DNA from 2 places in the Candidatus Clostridium stratigraminis genome. Region 2 is predicted to be linked to the other one. Evidence: a T-box and tRNA genes for the amino acid it is inferred to sense, from the RefSeq annotation. Region 2 holds a T-box; the other holds one or more tRNA genes.
The links. The T-box of region 2 lies ahead of ACJDUG_RS17440 (glycine--tRNA ligase). A T-box ahead of a tRNA ligase gene usually reads a tRNA of that ligase, here a tRNA-Gly.
Positions count from the first base shown of each region.

Region 1: it has a tRNA-Gly gene. The T-box ahead of ACJDUG_RS17440 (glycine--tRNA ligase) is inferred to sense a tRNA for this amino acid. The anticodon was not compared.

Region 1 is NZ_JBJHZZ010000010.1:80,776-85,202, forward strand. Features, by position in the region: gene ACJDUG_RS13170 (class I SAM-dependent DNA methyltransferase) at 1-146, shown strand, start outside; gene hslO (Hsp33 family molecular chaperone HslO) at 168-1,052, shown strand; tRNA gene ACJDUG_RS13180 (tRNA-Val) at 1,162-1,237, shown strand; tRNA gene ACJDUG_RS13185 (tRNA-Asp) at 1,255-1,331, shown strand; tRNA gene ACJDUG_RS13190 (tRNA-Phe) at 1,490-1,565, shown strand; tRNA gene ACJDUG_RS13195 (tRNA-Gly) at 1,574-1,648, shown strand; tRNA gene ACJDUG_RS13200 (tRNA-Cys) at 1,652-1,726, shown strand; gene ACJDUG_RS13205 (DUF6873 family GME fold protein) at 1,832-2,536, opposite strand; gene ytxC (putative sporulation protein YtxC) at 2,692-3,603, shown strand; ribosomal protein L20 leader region at 3,646-3,757, shown strand; gene infC (translation initiation factor IF-3) at 3,900-4,421, shown strand.
Region 2 is NZ_JBJHZZ010000028.1:1,553-5,979, reverse strand. Features, by position in the region: gene ACJDUG_RS17455 (DODA-type extradiol aromatic ring-opening family dioxygenase) at 1-746, shown strand, start outside; tRNA gene ACJDUG_RS17450 (tRNA-Asn) at 804-878, shown strand; gene ACJDUG_RS17445 (TerC family protein) at 976-1,725, shown strand; T-box leader at 1,772-1,940, shown strand; gene ACJDUG_RS17440 (glycine--tRNA ligase) at 2,128-3,519, shown strand; gene murD (UDP-N-acetylmuramoyl-L-alanine--D-glutamate ligase) at 4,084-4,427, shown strand, end outside.

The DNA of each region.
Region 1 (4,427 bases), on a different contig from region 2:
AGCATTCGGAAAGGGCCTATAAACAAGTTGATATAGAAAAGATAATTGAGAAGGCTGGTTTTGTATTTAAGGGAAAACTAAATAATTATGAAGGAATTTCAATAGATGAAAAGTGTGAAAGAATAGCATATATTCTAACTAAATAAACAAGCAAAGGAGATATTTTTGTGTCAGATAAATTAATAAGAGCTACGGCTCAAGATGGAGCAATAAGAATAGTTGGGGCTATAACTACAGACTTGGTTAATGAAGCAGTAAAAGTACACAATTGTGCTGCTACAGCTGCTGCAGCCTTAGGAAGAATGCTAACAGCTGGAAGTATTATGGGAGCAATGCTTAAATCCGAGAAAGAAAGCTTAACCTTGCAGATATCAGGAGGTGGTGAAGCAAAGGGTGTGGTAGTAACAGCTTATCCGGATGCCTCAGTTAAAGGATATATTGGAAATCCTGAAGTGGATTTACCTGTAAATAGCAGAGGTAAACTAGATGTAGGCGGAGCAATCGGCATAAATGGCAGCTTACTTGTTATAAGGGATATGGGACTTAAAGAGCCCTATGTAGGGCAAGTTCCTATTAGTACTGGTGAAATTGGTGACGATTTAGCATACTATTTTACCGCCTCTGAACAGACGCCTTCTGCTGTAGGGCTTGGAGTACTAGTAAACACAGATTTAAGTGTAAAGGCTGCGGGAGGGTTTATAATTCAAATGATGCCTGGAGCTAGTGAACTTGTAGCTGACTTAATAACCTATAGACTTCAGGAAATACCTTCTATTACGGAACTAATAGAAAAGGGCATGACAATTGAAGAAATTCTTGAATTCATTTTTGAAGATATGAATTTAAGTATTCTAGGCAGTCTTGAGCCAAAATTTAAATGTGATTGTTCTAGAGAAAGAGTTGAGAAGGCTTTAATAAGTATTGGAAGGAAGGATCTAGAAGAGATATATAATGAAGGAAAGGAAGAGGAAATTACCTGCCATTTCTGCAATACCTCTTATGTATTTTCAAATGATGATATAGGAGAATTACTAAATAAGTTAAATAGTTAATAAATATATGGTAACAAAGTTGTTATAAAGTGGTGTATAAATAGTGGAAAAAGTTATTGACAATTATTTAATACCAATATATAATTGTAAATGTGTTAAGTAACTTTATGGGCGCATAGCTCAGCTGGGAGAGCATCTGCCTTACAAGCAGAGGGTCACAGGTTCGAGCCCTGTTGTGCCCACCATAAGGTTAATTAAATGTGGCCCAGTGGCTCAGTTGGTTAGAGTGCCGGCCTGTCACGCCGGAGGTCGAGGGTTCGAGCCCCTTCTGGGTCGCCAACTTTTGATTTAAATATGGCCAGATATATCAGTCGGTAGAGGCCGAATGTCTAAATGACATTTGGCGGGTAATATAGCCGATGGCGATCGGCTATATTACCTAGTGCTGCTTAATTACTTTATTTACGTTTTATTGCGGCGAAAACAAAACTTAATATGGCCAGATAGCTCAGTCGGTAGAGCAGAGGACTGAAAATCCTCGTGTCCCTGGTTCGATTCCTGGTCTGGCCACCATAAAATATGCGGAAGTGACTCAATGGTAGAGTGTCACCTTGCCAAGGTGAAGGTCGCGGGTTCGAGTCCCGTCTTCCGCTCCATATGGCGCTATAGCCAAGTGGTAAGGCAGAGGTCTGCAAAACCTCTATTCTCCAGTTCAAATCTGGATGGCGCCTCCAAAAGGACTTTAGAAATTTTATTTCTAAAGTCTTTTTTATATTAAAAGAAAGGATCCTTGCTAATTTTAATAAAAAATTCAATTACATTTCATATATGTCTAAATGTTAATTATTAATTACAAAAATGCTCCCTCTGTCAAAAAGTCTTCCTTTACTTAAAAACACAGGTTCTACATTGTGCTTTTTTAAAAACTCCTTTACTTCATTTTTATAGATATAATTATCTAAATGTCCATAGAAGGCCAATAAGCCTTTTTCTAATAGCCCACAGCAGCCACCAATGAAGCCATAATTTAAGCCAGGAAGAATTATATCCCCAGGTGGTAGGAGCAAAACATCAATATTTTCTTCACTTAAGGCTTTTGCAATACCATTATCGCTTGTCATTACAGCACTGCTGCTAATAATGGCTGTTGAACATTTTGTATAACCTTGAGAAACTGATTTTAGTTTTTTGTAACTTATGTTTTGCAGTAATGTATTATCTGTATACTTAAGGTTGTGAACAAATAAATTCTTTAAATTTAAGGCATTTAAAATTATATCTAATGGATACTTTGACTCAAGACTATTATTTGAATAAAGTATTTTATACTTATAATTCTCCAATTCCTTTATAAAATTTATGTCCATTTCCTTATGAACAATAATAGTATTCTCATTTATTATATTTAATAACATATCTGGATGCCCGCTTACAGCAGCATAAAGTCTTTTAAATGGAGGCACCGCTAAGACTTCTAGATTAAAAGTTCTTAAATTTTCTTTTTCATATTCATCAATTCTATAATCTACTAAGACAGCTTTCATTCTAACACCTACATTCATAATAGTTATCTCTACAATACAACCTTTTAATTATTTAATCAAGAAAGTACAAATTAACTTTTTTTGTCGATAATTGCATTATTTATTTTGCATATACATTTTTCTAAAACACATACTATTTTAAGAAAGGAGTGTGAATGATGCTACTTTTAACTGTTGTATATGAAAATGGCAATGAAGATATAATAGATGAAGTTAATGCAATGAAAAAATATTTTCGTGATAGAAATATAATTATAGGCTTTTCTGAAAGTCTAGAGTTCAATACCCACTTCTTAAAGATATTTTGTGAAGATTCTTCAGTAAATAAAAGATTTATGGATATATTTAATCTTTACATGTCTAATATTTTATATAATATGGTTATTAGTGAATATTATAAAAAAAATATGCAGGGATTTCTTACAGATACATATTTCTTTTTAAAATATGATGAGATAAAGGAGATTAAAAGGTTAAGTTTAGAGGCTTTTAAAAGTGAAGGTGCAATACTCAATGAATATATGGTGTATTTTAGAAATAGAAAAAACTCAATTATACAAAAGATAATAGAATGTATTGCAGAAAATAAAGAAATTAATATTAAAGGTTTTATTACTTTTAGAATGAAGGAGCTTTTAGGGGATTTAGAAAGTATTATAGATAAAGTTGTTGAGAGCTATATGGTAGAAAGGGAGTATAATGAATTTATAAGTCTTTTAAAGTATTTTGTTGAGCTTCAAGATAGTAAAATTGATAAGGTCAATATTCTGATACAAAAGGATGGCAGCTATATTATTTTAGATGAAGCAGGAAATAATATTATGGATAGCTTGTTAAGCGATTTGTCTGATGTTAAGTATAATGCTACAGTTAATATTGAAGATATGCTGCTTAGCGGACTCATAACCAATGCACCTAAAAAAATAATTATTCATGGGGCCGAAAATTGTACTAATAAAGAGGTTTTAGATACAATTAAGAAGGTTTTTGAAAATAGGGCTATTATTTGTAGTGGCTGCAACATGTGCAAGAAGATTAGGCAAGGTATTAAATTATGTAAGGATTAATAATTTTTATTGACAATGTGTAAAATACAGTGTACAATATTTTATGTTAAGAAGAAACAGCCGTTTCTCACCTTTCAGCGTTGCTAGATAGGTTATGATAGTTTTTCGAATTAGAACTATTAAGGGACGGCCACTGCCGTCTTTTTTTATATTTGTATAAAATGTGTTGACGGATATAAATACAATGCAATAAAGTTCTTACATTGGTTATGTTATAAAATATCCAATCTTTAAGGGTTTTTAGGACATAACTAATGTATTAGAACTTTTGAATTGTATAAATTACCTTTTAGGAGGTGAAAGTTATTAGTAAAGATTTTCTTATTAATGAGGAAATTAGAGAAAAAGAAGTAAGACTTATTGGCAGTGATAACAGCCAATTAGGTATTATTTCTACAAAGGAAGCTTTGAGGATGGCAGAAGAAAAGGAACTAGACTTAGTTCTAATTGCTCCTACTGCAGCTCCACCAGTTTGCAAAATAATGGATGTTGGCAAGTTCATATACGAGCAGCAAAAGAAGGATAAAGAAGCAAAGAAAAAGCAAAAAATTGTTGATATTAAAGAAGTTAGACTAAGTCCTAACATAGAAGAACATGATATTTCAATTAAAGCTAACAATGCTAGAAAATTCTTATTAGATGGAGATAAAGTGAAAGTTACAATTAGATTTAGGGGAAGAGAAGTGGAATATTCTCATCTAGGCCTTGGAATACTTCAGTCTTTCTCAAACAGATTAGATGAGGTTTGCATAATAGAAAAACCATCTAAACTGGAAGGCAAAAATATGATAATGATTTTAGCTCCTAAAAGAGCATAACTGAGA
Region 2 (4,427 bases):
GTCATGGTGGACCAACTCTTGCAATAGAAGAAAATGATTATACTAATTTTTTAAAGGATTTAGCAAAGGGCATAAAGCCTAAGGCTATTGTAATATTTACAGCACACTTTGAGAGTGAAATAACTACAATATCATCAATAGAAAATACCTATGATATGATTTATGACTTTTATGGATTTCCAGAGGAGCTATATTCAATAAAATACAATGCAAAAGGCTCACCTGAAATTGCTAATAAAATAAAAAGTTTGTTAGAAGTGAAGGGTATAAGAAGTGAACTTGATAAGACTAGAGGATTAGACCATGGAAGCTGGGATATACTTAAAATAATGTATCCAGAAGCTAATATTCCCGTAGTTCAAGTTTCTGTAAATCCATTTTTACCTATGGAAAAGCAGTATGAAATAGGAAAAGCATTAAGGGAACTTGAAAAAGAAAATATATTAGTAATAGGAAGCGGGTCTACGGTCCATAATTTAAGAACAGTGGATTGGTATGCAAAAGAAACTAAAAGTTGGGCAATAGAATTTGATAATTGGCTTATAGAAAATGTTGAACAAAATAATTTAAAAAACTTGTTTAATTATCAAGAATTAGCCCCTAATGCAAAAATGGCTGTACCAAGAGAAGAACACATAGCTCCAATGTTTATAGCTATGGGAAGCGGTCAAGAAGGGAAACTTCCAAAACTTCTTCATAGAAGCTATGCTTATGGTACTTTAAGTTACATTTGTTTTGAATTTTAATTAAAAAGCTCTTGAAATTTTAACATTATGTGCTATAATAACTAATGTAATAAACGTTCCATGGTAGCTCAATGGCGGAGCATTCGGCTGTTAACCGAAGGGTTGGAGGTTCGAGCCCTCTCCATGGAGCCATATTTATTAGTATAATATTTTAATTTATAAATAAAATAAAGGCAGTGTCTTAAATGACATTGCTTTTTTGTACATAAAACTAATGAGGAGTGTAATAATGGATAATATATGGCTAATACTATTTTCTATTCTTCAAATTACTATAATGGATATTACTCTCTCTGGAGATAATGTAAGTGTAATTGCTTTAGCAATAAGAAATTTACCAAAGAAGCAGGCTAAAATTGCAAGCTTAATTGGTGTTGCAGGAGCAGTACTTCTTAGAATTATATTTACATGTATTATTTCGCTGATTATGTCAATAGAATGGCTGCCAATAAAGCTAATTGGAGGAATATTACTTATAAAAATAACATGGGATTTATTAAATATGGAGGATGTTTCGGAAGGTAGTGGAATTAATGCTAGTAAAAGTTTGTGGAAAGCTGTATCAAATATAATAATAGCAGATTTAAGTATGGGCTTAGATAATGTTCTGGCTATAGCCGGTGCAGCCAAAGGCAATATATGGCTCATAATCTTTGGACTATCTCTTAGCATACCTATTATTTTTTTTGGAGCTAAATTTGTAGCTAACCTAATGAAAAAGTATGGGATAATAGTATATATTGGAGCAAGTATTCTCATATATACTGCCATAAATATGGTTACTGGCGATAATCTAGTTTCTAAATATATACCTGATTTAATTTCTCAAATAATAGCTTTAATGTTCGGCGCAGCAGTCATAGTCTATGGTGTAATAAAAATAAGAAAAGAAAGATATAAAACAAAAAATATAGGAAGAAAAGATATATTTGACAATATGAAGGACTTTGGAAATAAAAACCCAAAAGAAACATTATAGCATTGACAATATTAAGTAATAGGTTATAATTAAGAATATAATTTTATATATCATGATGAGAAAGAAGAGTAATATTAGAATTTTTATAGAGAGGCTGCGGTGGTGTAAGCAGCTAAAGACCTAATATGAAGGGAACTTTTGAATGATTTAAATGTGAAAGCAGGGCATTTGCCAACAAGGGTGGAACCGCGGAAGAAAATTCTTTCGTCCCTTATGGTAAGTAGTCCTTTTTTAATTGGAATAATATAAACGAGTAGTCTTAAACTACTCAGTGTGACCACTAAAAGGAGGTAAAAGTCCTAAATGGGCTTCTACGGGTAGTCTGCCGATTAATAATCGGCAAGTTAGACTACACCGTGCTGACTAGACTAATTAGTAATAATGAAAAGGAGGAAAAGATAAATGGCTGTTGAAAAGACTATGGATAAAATAGTAGCACTTGCAAAAGGAAGGGGCTTTGTATTTGCCGGATCAGAAATATATGGTGGACTTGCAAATGCTTGGGACTTTGGACCCTTAGGTGTAGAATTTAAGAACAATGTTAAAAAAGCATGGTGGAAAAAATTTGTGCAAGAAAGTCCTTATAATGTAGGGGTGGACTGCGCCATACTAATGAACAGTGAAGTGTGGGTTGCATCAGGACATGTAGGTGGCTTTTCTGATCCTTTAATGGATTGCAAGGAATGTAAGGCTAGATTTAGAGCTGATAAGCTAGTTGAGGATCATATGACTGAAAATGGAGCTGAAGCAGCTAGTGCTGATGGATGGACAAATGAGCAGCTTAAAGCTTATTTAGAAGAGCACAATATTGTTTGTCCTAAGTGTGGCAAGAAAAACTTTACTGATATAAGAAAGTTTAATCTAATGTTTAAAACCTTTATGGGTATAACAGAGGATTCTAAAAATGAAATTTATCTAAGACCTGAAACTGCACAAGGAATATTTGTAAACTTTAGAAATGTTCAAAGGACTTCTAGAAAGAAGGTTCCTTTTGGAATTGCTCAAATAGGTAAATCCTTTAGAAATGAAATTACTCCAGGTAATTTTATTTTTAGAACAAGAGAATTTGAACAGATGGAACTTGAATTTTTCTGTAAGCCTGGAACTGATTTAGAGTGGTTTAATTATTGGAGAGAGTATTGCTTTAATTTTCTTTTAAATCTTGGAATGAATAAGGAGACTTTAAGAATTAGAGATCATGCTAAGGAAGAATTGTCTTTCTACAGTAATGCAACCTCTGATATTGAGTTTTTATTCCCATTTGGCTGGGGTGAATTATGGGGTGTTGCTGATAGAACAGATTATGATTTAAATAAGCACGCTGAGCATTCAGGCCAGGAGTTAAGCTATCTTGATCCAATTACTAACGAAAAATATGTTCCATATTGTATAGAACCTTCTCTAGGCGCTGATAGAGTAACTTTAGCTTTTCTATGCAATGCCTATGATGAAGAAACTCTTGAAGACGGAGATGTTAGAACAGTACTTCATTTTCACCCTGCACTAGCACCATTTAAGGCAGCTATCCTACCGTTAAGCAAAAAGCTATCAGAAAAGTCTAATGAAGTTTATGATAGACTTAGAAAGAAATTTAATGTTGACTATGATGAAGCAGGAAGCATAGGTAAGAGATACAGAAGACAGGACGAAATAGGAACGCCATACTGTATAACTATAGATTTCGACACCTTAGAAAATAATACTGTTACAGTGAGAGATAGAGATACAATGCAGCAGATTAGATTAAACATTGATGAACTAGATAATTTTATTGAAGAAAAATTAGAGTTTTAGGAAAAAACTGCAGGTGAATTCACCTGCAGTTTTTTGTAAAAAAAGATACCGAACATGGGGGTGTCCGGTATCAAGTGGGGTTTATCATGGGGATATATTATATTTATTAAAATATGGGGAATTATATTAATGTTTCCTTACGGCACAATATTAGTATAGCATAAATATTTTACACTTTACAATAGTAAAATTAAAAGTTTTTATATTAAATATATTCGAACAATTTCGACATATTTTGAAGTGTTATAAAAACAGAACTGAAAAAATCTAATTTAGCAATATTGCCTATGCATCATAGTGGAAAAATAATGGATTAAGAGAATTTGTTGAAATTTGTCGCTCTTTCTATTAGTATAGCACATTTGATTTTTTATAAGAAATTGTACTAGCTTATTTGTAGTATGTGTAGTAATTTATGTTAATAAAATATAAATTATTTTTTTTATTATATCTCTGTCAAAGGTATAGCTATATCAATAAAAGTGGTATAATCTGAATGTATAAGTAAATTAATTGTTATTTTAAGCAAGTAGATCCATACAAGTAATAGATGGAGGAAATTTAATGAAAAGAGATTTTTGTGAATTTAAGGAATTTATTAAAGATAAAGAAACAGCCGTTGTTGGTATTGGAGTAAGTAACATACCATTAATCAGATTTTTACTTAAGCTGGGCGCTAAAGTAAGTGCCTTTGATAAGAAAGGTGAAGAAGAGTTAGGTGAAATAGTAGAAGAGTTTAAGGAAAAAGGCGTGAAATTAATCTTAGGTGAAAATTACCTAGAGAATTTAAATGGATATGAGGTTATTTTTAAAACTCCTTCCATGAGGATTGATGCACCTTATTTTAAAAGAGCTCAAGAAATCGGGGCATATATAACCTCTGAGATGGAGGAATTTGTAAGATATTG